Caballeronia sp. LZ062: one gene and its partner. The protein of the gene in region 2 binds, or shares a complex with, the protein of the main gene of each other region. Links are inferred from orthologs where the notes say so. Each region holds a gene or a part of one and is shown on either strand. Other genes may lie near its edges.

Evidence for each region.
Region 1: the proteins of fliM (region 2) and cheY are in contact, whole or in part, in a crystal structure (PDB 1F4V), measured with the Escherichia coli proteins. The link is inferred for Caballeronia sp. LZ062 from one-to-one orthologs.

The regions. Positions count from the first base shown.
Region 1 is NZ_JARTWB010000002.1:2,369,073-2,372,499, forward strand. The notes cover bases 462-3,380. They hold cheY (chemotaxis response regulator CheY), read right to left. Parts: upstream 2,160-3,380; coding sequence 1,764-2,159; downstream 462-1,763. Other genes in these bases: P9239_RS17115 (DUF2844 domain-containing protein), read right to left, coding at 462-735; cheZ (protein phosphatase CheZ), read right to left, coding at 1,057-1,761; P9239_RS17130 (chemotaxis response regulator protein-glutamate methylesterase), read right to left, coding at 2,217-3,338; cheD (chemoreceptor glutamine deamidase CheD), read right to left, coding at 3,341-3,380. Outside these bases: P9239_RS17110 (DUF3443 domain-containing protein), read right to left, coding at 1-194; more of P9239_RS17115, read right to left, coding at 214-461; more of cheD, read right to left, coding at 3,381-3,427. UniProt on the Escherichia coli protein: Involved in the transmission of sensory signals from the chemoreceptors to the flagellar motors.
Region 2 is NZ_JARTWB010000002.1:2,721,797-2,727,392, forward strand. Bases 89-2,907 are described here. They hold fliM (flagellar motor switch protein FliM), read right to left. Parts: upstream 2,090-2,907; coding sequence 1,088-2,089; downstream 89-1,087. Other genes in these bases: fliO (flagellar biosynthetic protein FliO), read right to left, coding at 149-664; fliN (flagellar motor switch protein FliN), read right to left, coding at 661-1,083; fliL (flagellar basal body-associated protein FliL), read right to left, coding at 2,120-2,611. Also shown: P9239_RS18755 (flagellar hook-length control protein FliK), read right to left, coding at 3,940-5,337; flagellar export protein FliJ, read right to left, coding at 5,412-5,596. UniProt on the Escherichia coli protein: FliM is one of three proteins (FliG, FliN, FliM) that forms the rotor-mounted switch complex (C ring), located at the base of the basal body.

The DNA.
Region 1 (3,427 bases), 350 kb from region 2 along the record:
GCATTCGCGGTGCTGGACGAGCCGCTGGAACTGCTGCCGCCCGACGAGCCGCCGCTACTGGAACTGGAGTTGTTGTCGCTGCCGCCGCCGCATGCGGCAAGCGTGAGGGCGAGAAACAGCGCGCCGAACCAGCGCGCGGCGTTGCCGGTGGGCCGGGAAGATGCCGCGCCGAGGCCGAGTGTCGTTCTAAGCATTATCGGATTCTCCCGTCGCTTACTGGATGTCGCTGGCGGAAACGCCGGCGGGCAAAGACTGCGGCAGGTACGCGCTGCCCGAGAATGCGCCCATGTGGCCGCCCGAATGCACGACGAGTCCCGACGCTTCCACGCTCACCGGCCCGCGTCCGCCTCGTGCGGCGCGCTGCGCGAGCAGGCCTTGCTGATACTGCGGGAAATAGCTGCCGAGCAAGGTGGCGAGATCCGGCACGCGCGGCCCACGCCAGGCAATGCCGAACACCGTGCCGCCGGACGACACGTATTCGTTGATGACGGTGCCGCTCGCGAGCGTCGTCGAGCGGACGGTGAACGTCGATGCCGTGGATGCGCCGGACGCGCCGGACGCCCCGGTCGCGGCATGCACGACCGCATTCGCGGCGGTCGCGCCTTGCGGCGCGGTCAGCGGTTCGCCGCCGAGCGCCGCGCGCGCCGGTCCGGCTGTGCAGACGCTGAGCGCGCCTGCGAGAAAGGCCAACGATAGCCTGAGATGCCCATGACGGGGTTGCTTCGGTACCTTCACTGGGCCTCCTGTCGATTCCAATGGATGGTTGTCTGCCGGGGCCGCGCGCCGTTTTCGGGGCTGCGGCCCGCTTGCCGATTGAAGCATCATAGGGATGCTATAGCCATCAGTATGCCAAATCCCGAAAAACGGCCGCGTCACGCGCACGTCGCGCGCCGTTGGGACGGAAGAATCGAACAGTAAGTCAGGCAGAAGTTCCCAGTCGATAGATGCCTTGCTAAAACGGGAGTCGAGGAAGGAATTCGGCGCAAACGCAAACGCGGAACGCATCCGAAGAGGCGCTCCGCGTCTGTGCTGCATGCCGTCAGGAAGCCCGAAGGCTCAGAAGCCGAGGCTCGCGAGCAGATCGTCTACTTGCGACTGATCCTGCACGACGTCGCTGCGCCCTTCCGGATTGATCTGCGGTCCGTTGAGCAGACTTTCCGTACTGCCCGTCGATGACGACATCAGCGCCGCCGCCGACGCCGCGAACTGCTCGCGCCGCTCGGGCGCGATGTTTTCCAGCAGCACGCCCAGCAGTTGCTGTTCGATCAGATACACGACGTCCGTGATCTTCTTGATCACCTGACCGGTCAGATCCTGGAAATCCTGCGCGAGCATGATTTCCAGCAGTTGCGTGTTGGTCGCCTGCGTCTTTTCCGGCACGCTTTGCAGGAAGCTGCGCGTCTGCGCGAGCAACTCGCCCGCTTCGCCCTGCGCGAGCGGCGCGCCGTACCATTGCGCCCAACGATCGTCGAGTGCCTGCGCTTCGCGCTGCATCGCTTCCTGCATCGGCTTGGCGAGTTCGATCGCGTTGAGCGCGCGGTCGGCCGCCTGCTCGGTCATCGTCGCGACGTACTTCAGGCGGTCGCGCGCGTCGGGCACGGCCTGCGCCGCGGCTTCCACTTGCTTGTCGAGACCCAGTTCGCGCATCGAGTCGCGCAGCGTGCGCGTCAATTGGCCGATGCGCGCGAGAATGCGGTCGCTCGAGAAATCGTTATCGGCCTCGGCTGCGACAGCGGAAAGTTCAGTGGTCAGATCGTTCACGATCAGCTCCCGGCTTTAGCCATCTTCTCGAGAATCTTGGTGAGCTTCTCGTCGAGCGTGGCGGCCGTGAAAGGCTTCACCACGTAACCATTCGCGCCCGCTTGCGCCGCCGCGATGATGTTCTCCTTCTTCGATTCCGCCGTCACCATCAGCACCGGCAGATGCGACAGCGTCGCGTCCGCGCGAATCTGCTGCAGCATCGACAGGCCGTCGAGGTTCGGCATGTTCCAGTCGGAGATCACGAAGTCGAAGCCGCCGCCGCGCAGACGCGCGAGGCCCGCCGCGCCGTCTTCTGCTTCGTCGACGTTCGAGTAGCCGAGCTCCTTCAGCAGATTACGCACGATACGTCGCATCGTCGGAAAATCGTCGACGACGAGGATCTTCATGTTCTTGTCCATCATTGCTCCCGTGTGTTCTCAGTGCGGCGTGACACCGCGTAATTCAATTCAGTTAAATCAGACGCGCTGCACGCGTTCGCCCATCGATGCCAGCCGCGCCATCACGCGCCGGCTCATTTCAGAAAGCGGCGCGATCTCGCTCGCACCGCCCATTGCAATTGCTTCGCGCGGCATGCCGAACACCACGCAACTCGCTTCGTCCTGCGCGAGCGTGTAGGCGCCCGCCTGCTGCATCTCGAGCAGCCCCGCCGCGCCGTCGCGGCCCATGCCGGTCAGAATCACGCCGATCGCGTTCTTGCCTGCATGCTGCGCGGCCGAATGGAACAGCACATCCACCGACGGACGATGCCGGTTCACCGGCGGCGCATCCGACAGATGCGCGACGTAGTTCGCCCCGCTACGCGCGAGCACGAGGTGCGCGTGGCCCGGCGCGATATACGCATGGCCCGGCAACACGCGCTCGCCGTGCTCCGCTTCCTTCACCGTGATGCGGCACAGCCCGTTCAGGCGCTGCGCGAACGACTTCGTGAAGCCCGGCGGCATGTGCTGCGCGATCAGCACCGCAGGCGCGTCCGGCGGCAGCGGCACGAGCACTTCGCGGATCGCTTCCGTGCCGCCCGTCGATGCGCCGACGATCACGAGCTTTTCCGTCGACACGAGCGGGTTGTTGATGAGCGGCGCGGGCTTCGCGCCAGCGTGACCTTGCGCGCTCGGCGCGCTCGCCGCGTGCGCGATTTGCCGCACGCGCGCCCGGGAAGCGGCGCGAACCTTGTCGGCGAGCTTCTCGGCGTAATCCAGCATGCCCTCGCGGATGCCGACTTTCGGCTTCGTCACGAAGTCCACCGCGCCCAGTTCCAGCGCGCGCAGCGTGATTTCGTTGCCGCGTTCCGTCAGCGACGACACCATCACGACCGGCATCGGCCGAAGGCGCATCAGCTTCTCCAGAAAGTCGAGGCCGTCCATGCGCGGCATTTCGACATCCAGCGTCAGCACGTCCGGGTTGTGCAGCTTGATCAGTTCACGCGCGACGAGCGGATCGGGCGCGGTCGCGCACACGTGCATGTCGGGCTGCGAGTTGATGATCTCGGTCATCAGGCTGCGCACGAGCGCCGAATCGTCGACGCACAATACTTTGATCTTCGGCGCGGCTTCTTTGCCGCCATTCGATGCATTCAACATGCTCACGCCTCCTCCACCGTCTTCGCGATGCGCGCCGTCCGCGCCATCGCGCTGGTCGCACGCGCCGCGGCCGTCGATCCCGACGCGCC
Region 2 (5,596 bases):
TTGACTATCCCGGTCGCAAACGATGGCGCGAACAGAAGGGGGATTCGGCGCCAACTCGTTCTATTGCGAGAGCGCGCGTCGCTTGAAAAGAAAATCGGGCGTGGCCCTCGCGGAGCACGCCCGATGACATCGGCAAAGACGATCGGCTTTACTTGCCGGTACTGACGAACTTCTGAAGACGCTTGTTCGCTTCGCCGGCGAGCGCATCGCGGAAGCGCTGGCCGAACGATCCCGGCAACGTTTGCGCGGGCGATCCCGTCACGCCGGCCGGCACTTCGGCTTCCGCGGAGCCGGCGGGCATCGTGTGAAGAAGCCGCACGTTGCCCGGCCCTGCGCCAAGAACGAGCCACGTATCGCCGATCTCGACGACCGCCACGCGTTCCTTGTTGCCGAGCGATGCGCCGCCTACTACCTTCACGAGGCCGCTGCGCTTGCCGCCCTGGAAGCCGAACTTGCGGGCGAGCCACGCGCAGCCGAACACGAAGCCGATGACGACGGCGAGCCCCAGCAGCGTTTGCAGCACCGCGCCGAAGCCGAGCGACGGCACCGCGCTGCCCGCGCCGACGCCCGAGGCGATCTGCGCGGCGTGATTCACGGCGTTCATGTCGGCCGCATGAGCAAAAAGCGGCGCGGCGGACAAGACGACAGCGGCCAGGCGTTTCATCGATTCAGCTTCCGGATGCGTTCGGACGGCGTGATGATGTCCGTCAGGCGAATGCCGAACTTGTCGTTGACCACGACCACTTCGCCCTGCGCGATCAGACAGCCGTTCACGAGCACGTCCATCGGCTCGCCCGCGAGTCCGTCCAGTTCCACGACCGAACCCTGCGCGAGTTGCAGCAGGTTGCGGATCGCGATCTTCGTGCGCCCGAGTTCCACCGTCATCTGCACGGGGATGTCGAGAATCATGTCGATGTCGTTGCGCGTCGAGGGCGTCGCGGCCTTAGACAGCGGCTGAAACACGCCCGCCGATGCGACCGGCGCTTCGTTGCCGTTCTGTTCGGCAAGCGCGCTTGCCCAGTCGTCCATCGAGAGTTCTTCGTCTTTCATGTCGGTCGCGCCGGGCTCGGTGCCTTCCTGCATCAGATCACTCATAACTACCTTCCTTCGTCGAATCGCTTGCGCCGCTGATCATGTTTTGGACGCGCAGCGCGTATTGACCATTGAAAATTCCGTAACCGCATTCCATCACCGGCACGCCGTCCACCTTCGCGACGACCTGCTCGGGAATATCGATCGGCAAGACATCGCCCACGCGCATGTTGAGCAGCTTCTCGAACGACGAGCGAATCTCCGCGAGATCCACGGTCAGCTCCACTTCCGCCGACTGCACCTGCTGCGACAGCACGCGCACCCAGCGGCGGTCCACTTCGAGCGCTTCGCCCTGAATCGGCGAGGAAAGCACGTCGCGGATCGGCTCGATCATCGAGTACGGGAAGCAGATGTGCAGCGTGCCGCCAATCGAGCCGAACTCGATGGTGAACTGCGTCACGATGACGATTTCGTTCGGCGTCGCGACGTTGGCGAACTGCGTGTGCATCTCCGAGCGCATGTACTCGAATTGCAGCGGGCGCACGCTGCGCCACGACGCCGCGTAGTGCTCGAACACGAGGTTCAGCAGCTTGTGGATGATGCGCTGTTCCGTCTGCGTGAACTCGCGGCCTTCGACGCGCGTATGAAACCGCCCGTCGCCGCCGAAGAGGTTATCGACGACGAAGAACACGAGGTTCGGATCGAACACGAACAGCGACGTGCCGCGCAGAGGCTTCACATGGACCAGGTTGAGGTTGGTCGGGATCGGCAGGTTGCGCGTGAATTCGCTGTACTTCTGCACCTTCACCGGGCCGACGGAGATTTCCGCCGAACGCCGCATGAAGTTGAAGATGCCCACGCGCATGAGGCGCGCGAAGCGGTCGTTGATGATTTCGAGGCCGGGCATCCGGCCGCGGACGATGCGTTCCTGCGTCGCGATGTTGTACGGACGCACGCCGGCGGGCTTGTTTTCGTCGGAGACTTGATCAATCTCGCCGGTGACGCCCTTGAGGAGGGCATCGACCTCCTCTTGCGACATGAACTCTTCGTGGCCCATGACTCTCTTTCCTTGGATAGATGCGGGCGCTTACTGAACGACGAATTCAGTGAAGAGCACTTCTTGGACGTGCGCCGGTTGCTCCGGCGTGCTGCCGGCGGCTTCGACCGCGGCGCGCAGTTCGTCGGCGAGCTTGCGTTTGCCTTCGATGCCGGCGAGGTCTTCCGGATGCTTGGCCGAAAGAAGCAGCAGTACGCGGCTGCGGATTTCCGGCATGCGTTCGGTGAGCGCGGCTTGCGCTTTCTCGTCCTTGAGCTTGAGCGTGAGGCCGACGCGCAGGTAATGCATGATGCCGTCGTCGGCTTGCAGGTTGACCGTCAGCGACTCGAGCGGGAAGAACACCGGCGGCGGCAGCGGCGCGGGCTTCGCGGGGCCGTGCGCGGACTTGCCGAGCACGAAATAGGCGCCGCCGGCGCCTGCGCCGAGCAGCACGATCGCCCCGATGGCGATGATCAAAATGCGCTTGAGCTTGCCGCTCTTTGCGGGAACGATGGGTTGCTGGTTTGCGGTAGTGGTAGCCATGAATGCGTGCCTCTTTCGATAGGTTGAATTGTTCGCTATCGCGGCTTGTCGTGATGGGTCGAACAGAGGGGGTTTTTGGTGCCTTTTTGGGGTTCTCGACGGTTGGTCAGGGGCTGCCCTGACGACCCGGTGCGGCGGTCTTTGCGGTTTGCTTGGAACCGCAATTGCACCGCTCTTCTTTTTCGTAGAACTTGTGCTCGCGTCGGTCGGTTAGCGCTGTTTGCTTCGTGGAACTTGAATTCGTGTCGGTCTTTTGGCGTTGTTGCTTCGTGAAACTTGCTTTCTTGGCGGTCTATTAGCGTTGCCCCTGCTCGGGTGGGGTTTGCGCCGCACGCTTTGAGGCCGGTTTTTCGGGTAGAAGGTCGTGAAGCTTGTATTCGCGTTGGTCTATTAGCGTTGCCCCTCCCCGGGGCGGGGGTCACTTTCTTTGCTGCTGCAAAGAAAGTAACCAAAGAAAGCAGCTTTTTTCCGAACCGCCCGATGCACAAATACAAGTGGCCACTTCGCAGAGAAGCATTGGCCCTCAGCTTGAATCAGCCCTGAATCACCTTCCGCGCCCGCTGACCACCACGTCCTTCGAGCTCCTTGGCTCGTTAAAACCAGTCGCACATTTCACCCTGCCAACAAAGTCCCAGCTACTTTGTAAGCGCGGCCTTGCCTGCTTGCGCTAGGCGGCCAAGCGGGGCCGGGCGGAGCAGGCCAGGACGCCACTACGCGCGGCGCCTGTGTCCGCGCTCGTCGCTATGACAATGCCGCTCGCGCATGCGGTTCACATCGTTGAATGGCTTGGCATGGCTCGGCTCGGCGTGGCTTGCCTTGCCTCGGCTTCGTTTGGTTTGGCGTGGCTTGCCTGGCGCGGAGTGGTTTCGCTTGGCTTGCCACGTGCCTATCTAGGCAGAGCCGTTGTGTCTGTTGGTTTTATCGAGCCAAGGGGCTCGGAGGACGTGGTGCTCAGCGGGCGTGGAGGGTGATTCAGGGCTGATTCAAGCTGAGTGCCAATGCTTTTCTGCGGAGTGCACCGTCATTCAAAACCGCGGGCGAAAAAGCTGCTTTCTTTGGTTACTTTCTTTGCATGGGACCAGAGTACGGCGCTAAAGCGCCTACTCTGGTCGACAGCAAAGAAAGTGACCCCCGCCCCGGGGAGGGGCAACACTAATAGACCGACACGAATACAAGGTCCCCGAAAGAACGAAAGACGGAACGAACGAAAGACCGCCCAAGCGCTACTGCGCAGCTCCGCAACCCCGCCCCGGCAAGGGGCAATGCCAATAGACCGACGCGAGAACAGCTTCTCCGAAGACCCGCGCCCATCGGGGAAACAGAAGCCCTTAAGCAAAAGTATCCACAAGCCCCACGGTCCGCCGCACGACCGCGGCAACGGCCCCGCCAGCGGCCTCAAGACCGCCACCGCCAACACCCCGCCCTCCGCGAGAGGAAGAAGAACCCCCGCCCTGACCATCCCCCTGCGACTGGCGCGCAAACGCCGACCCATCCGAGACACTCGTGCTGCCGAGGCTGATGCCATTGGCTTCCATCGCCTCGCGCAGCTTCGGCATAGCCGCTTCGACAGCCTCACGCACCTGCGCATGCTGCGATACGAACAGCGCGTGCGCATGATTGTCGGCGACCTGAAGCGTCACCTGAAGCGGACCGAGATCCTTCGGATTCAGCGTCAGCTCCGCGCTCTGCTGATCCGACTTCGACACGAACACGACCTTCTGGCTGAACGCATCGTCCCAGCCGGATGCGCCCACGTGCGGCGCAATCGCCGCGCTCGTCGCCGCCGTCGTCGCGCCTTGCGGGCTCGATACGCCCGAATTCGCCGATGCCGCCTGCAACGCCACCGCATGCGCCGCCGCATCGGCGGTCTGCTTGTACGCCGAGCTCGCGCCGTCGCCGGCCGGCGTCAGCGCGTCCTGCGCCGTCGCGAGCGCGGCGGCGTTCGTCTGCGTCGCGGTCGCAGCGGCGTTCTTCGCATCGCCCGATGCCGCGTTCGTCAACGCGATGCCGCGCGCACCCTTCGCACCCGCGCCGAGCAAGGCGCCCGGGGTCTCGCCACTCGCCTCATTGGTGCCGGTCGCGCCGTTGCCGCCATTGACGCTCGCGTGTGCCGCCGCCATCGCCGCTGCATTCGCCGGCGTGCCGTTCATGGCCGCGAGCGCGGCCTGCAGCGCGTCTTCAGCCGATTTCGCGTCCGTGCTCTTCTTGGCGTCGCCCGTCGTGGATGCGTCGCCGTCCGTCGATGCCGCCGCGCCAGTCGCCGCATCGGTGAGCGCGGTGAGCGTGGTGTCGTCGGCATCCGCATCCGACGCGTCGGCGGCGTCCGCGCGCGCCTTCGCTTCGGCGGCCGCTTTCGCGGCGGCATCGGCTGAGTTCGCGGGCTTCGCGTTGGCGGCGGTCGATTTCGATGCGTCCGCGCCGTCGCTCTTGTCGGCGTGCTTCGGCGCCTCGTGCGTCGCGTCCGTCTTGCCGCTCGCATCCGCCGACGCCTTCGCGTCATCGCTCTTGCCGGCGCTCGCGGTGTCGTCGGGTTTCGGTGCGTCGTGGACGCTCGACTTGTTGTCGGAGGCGAGCGCCTTCGCCGCGAGGGCGTCCGCGTTCGCGCGGTCGGTCATGCCTTGCAGCGTCTGCCCGAACGAAACGCCCGCGCTCGCCGCGCGCTTGGCCGTCGATGCGCTCGACGAGCTCGCGCCCGTGAGCGCGCCGATGGTTGAAACGGAGGACATGTTCGACCTCTCAAATCCTGTAATGAAACACACGCGGCGCTCGCTGCCATGACAGCAGCGCCGCTAAAAATCCGTCAGGCGCGTTCGGCGCGCATGCGCAGCACCTTGGCCGCGTGCTCGTCCGCTTCGCGCTGTTCGACGCGTGCCGCCTTGCGCGCGAGAACCGCCTCGCCGCGTGCCGCCAGCACTTCGTAGCTGCCCACCTTCTGCTTCTTGAGCCGCCACTCCGGCTTCGCCGCCTCGATGCGATGATCCGCCG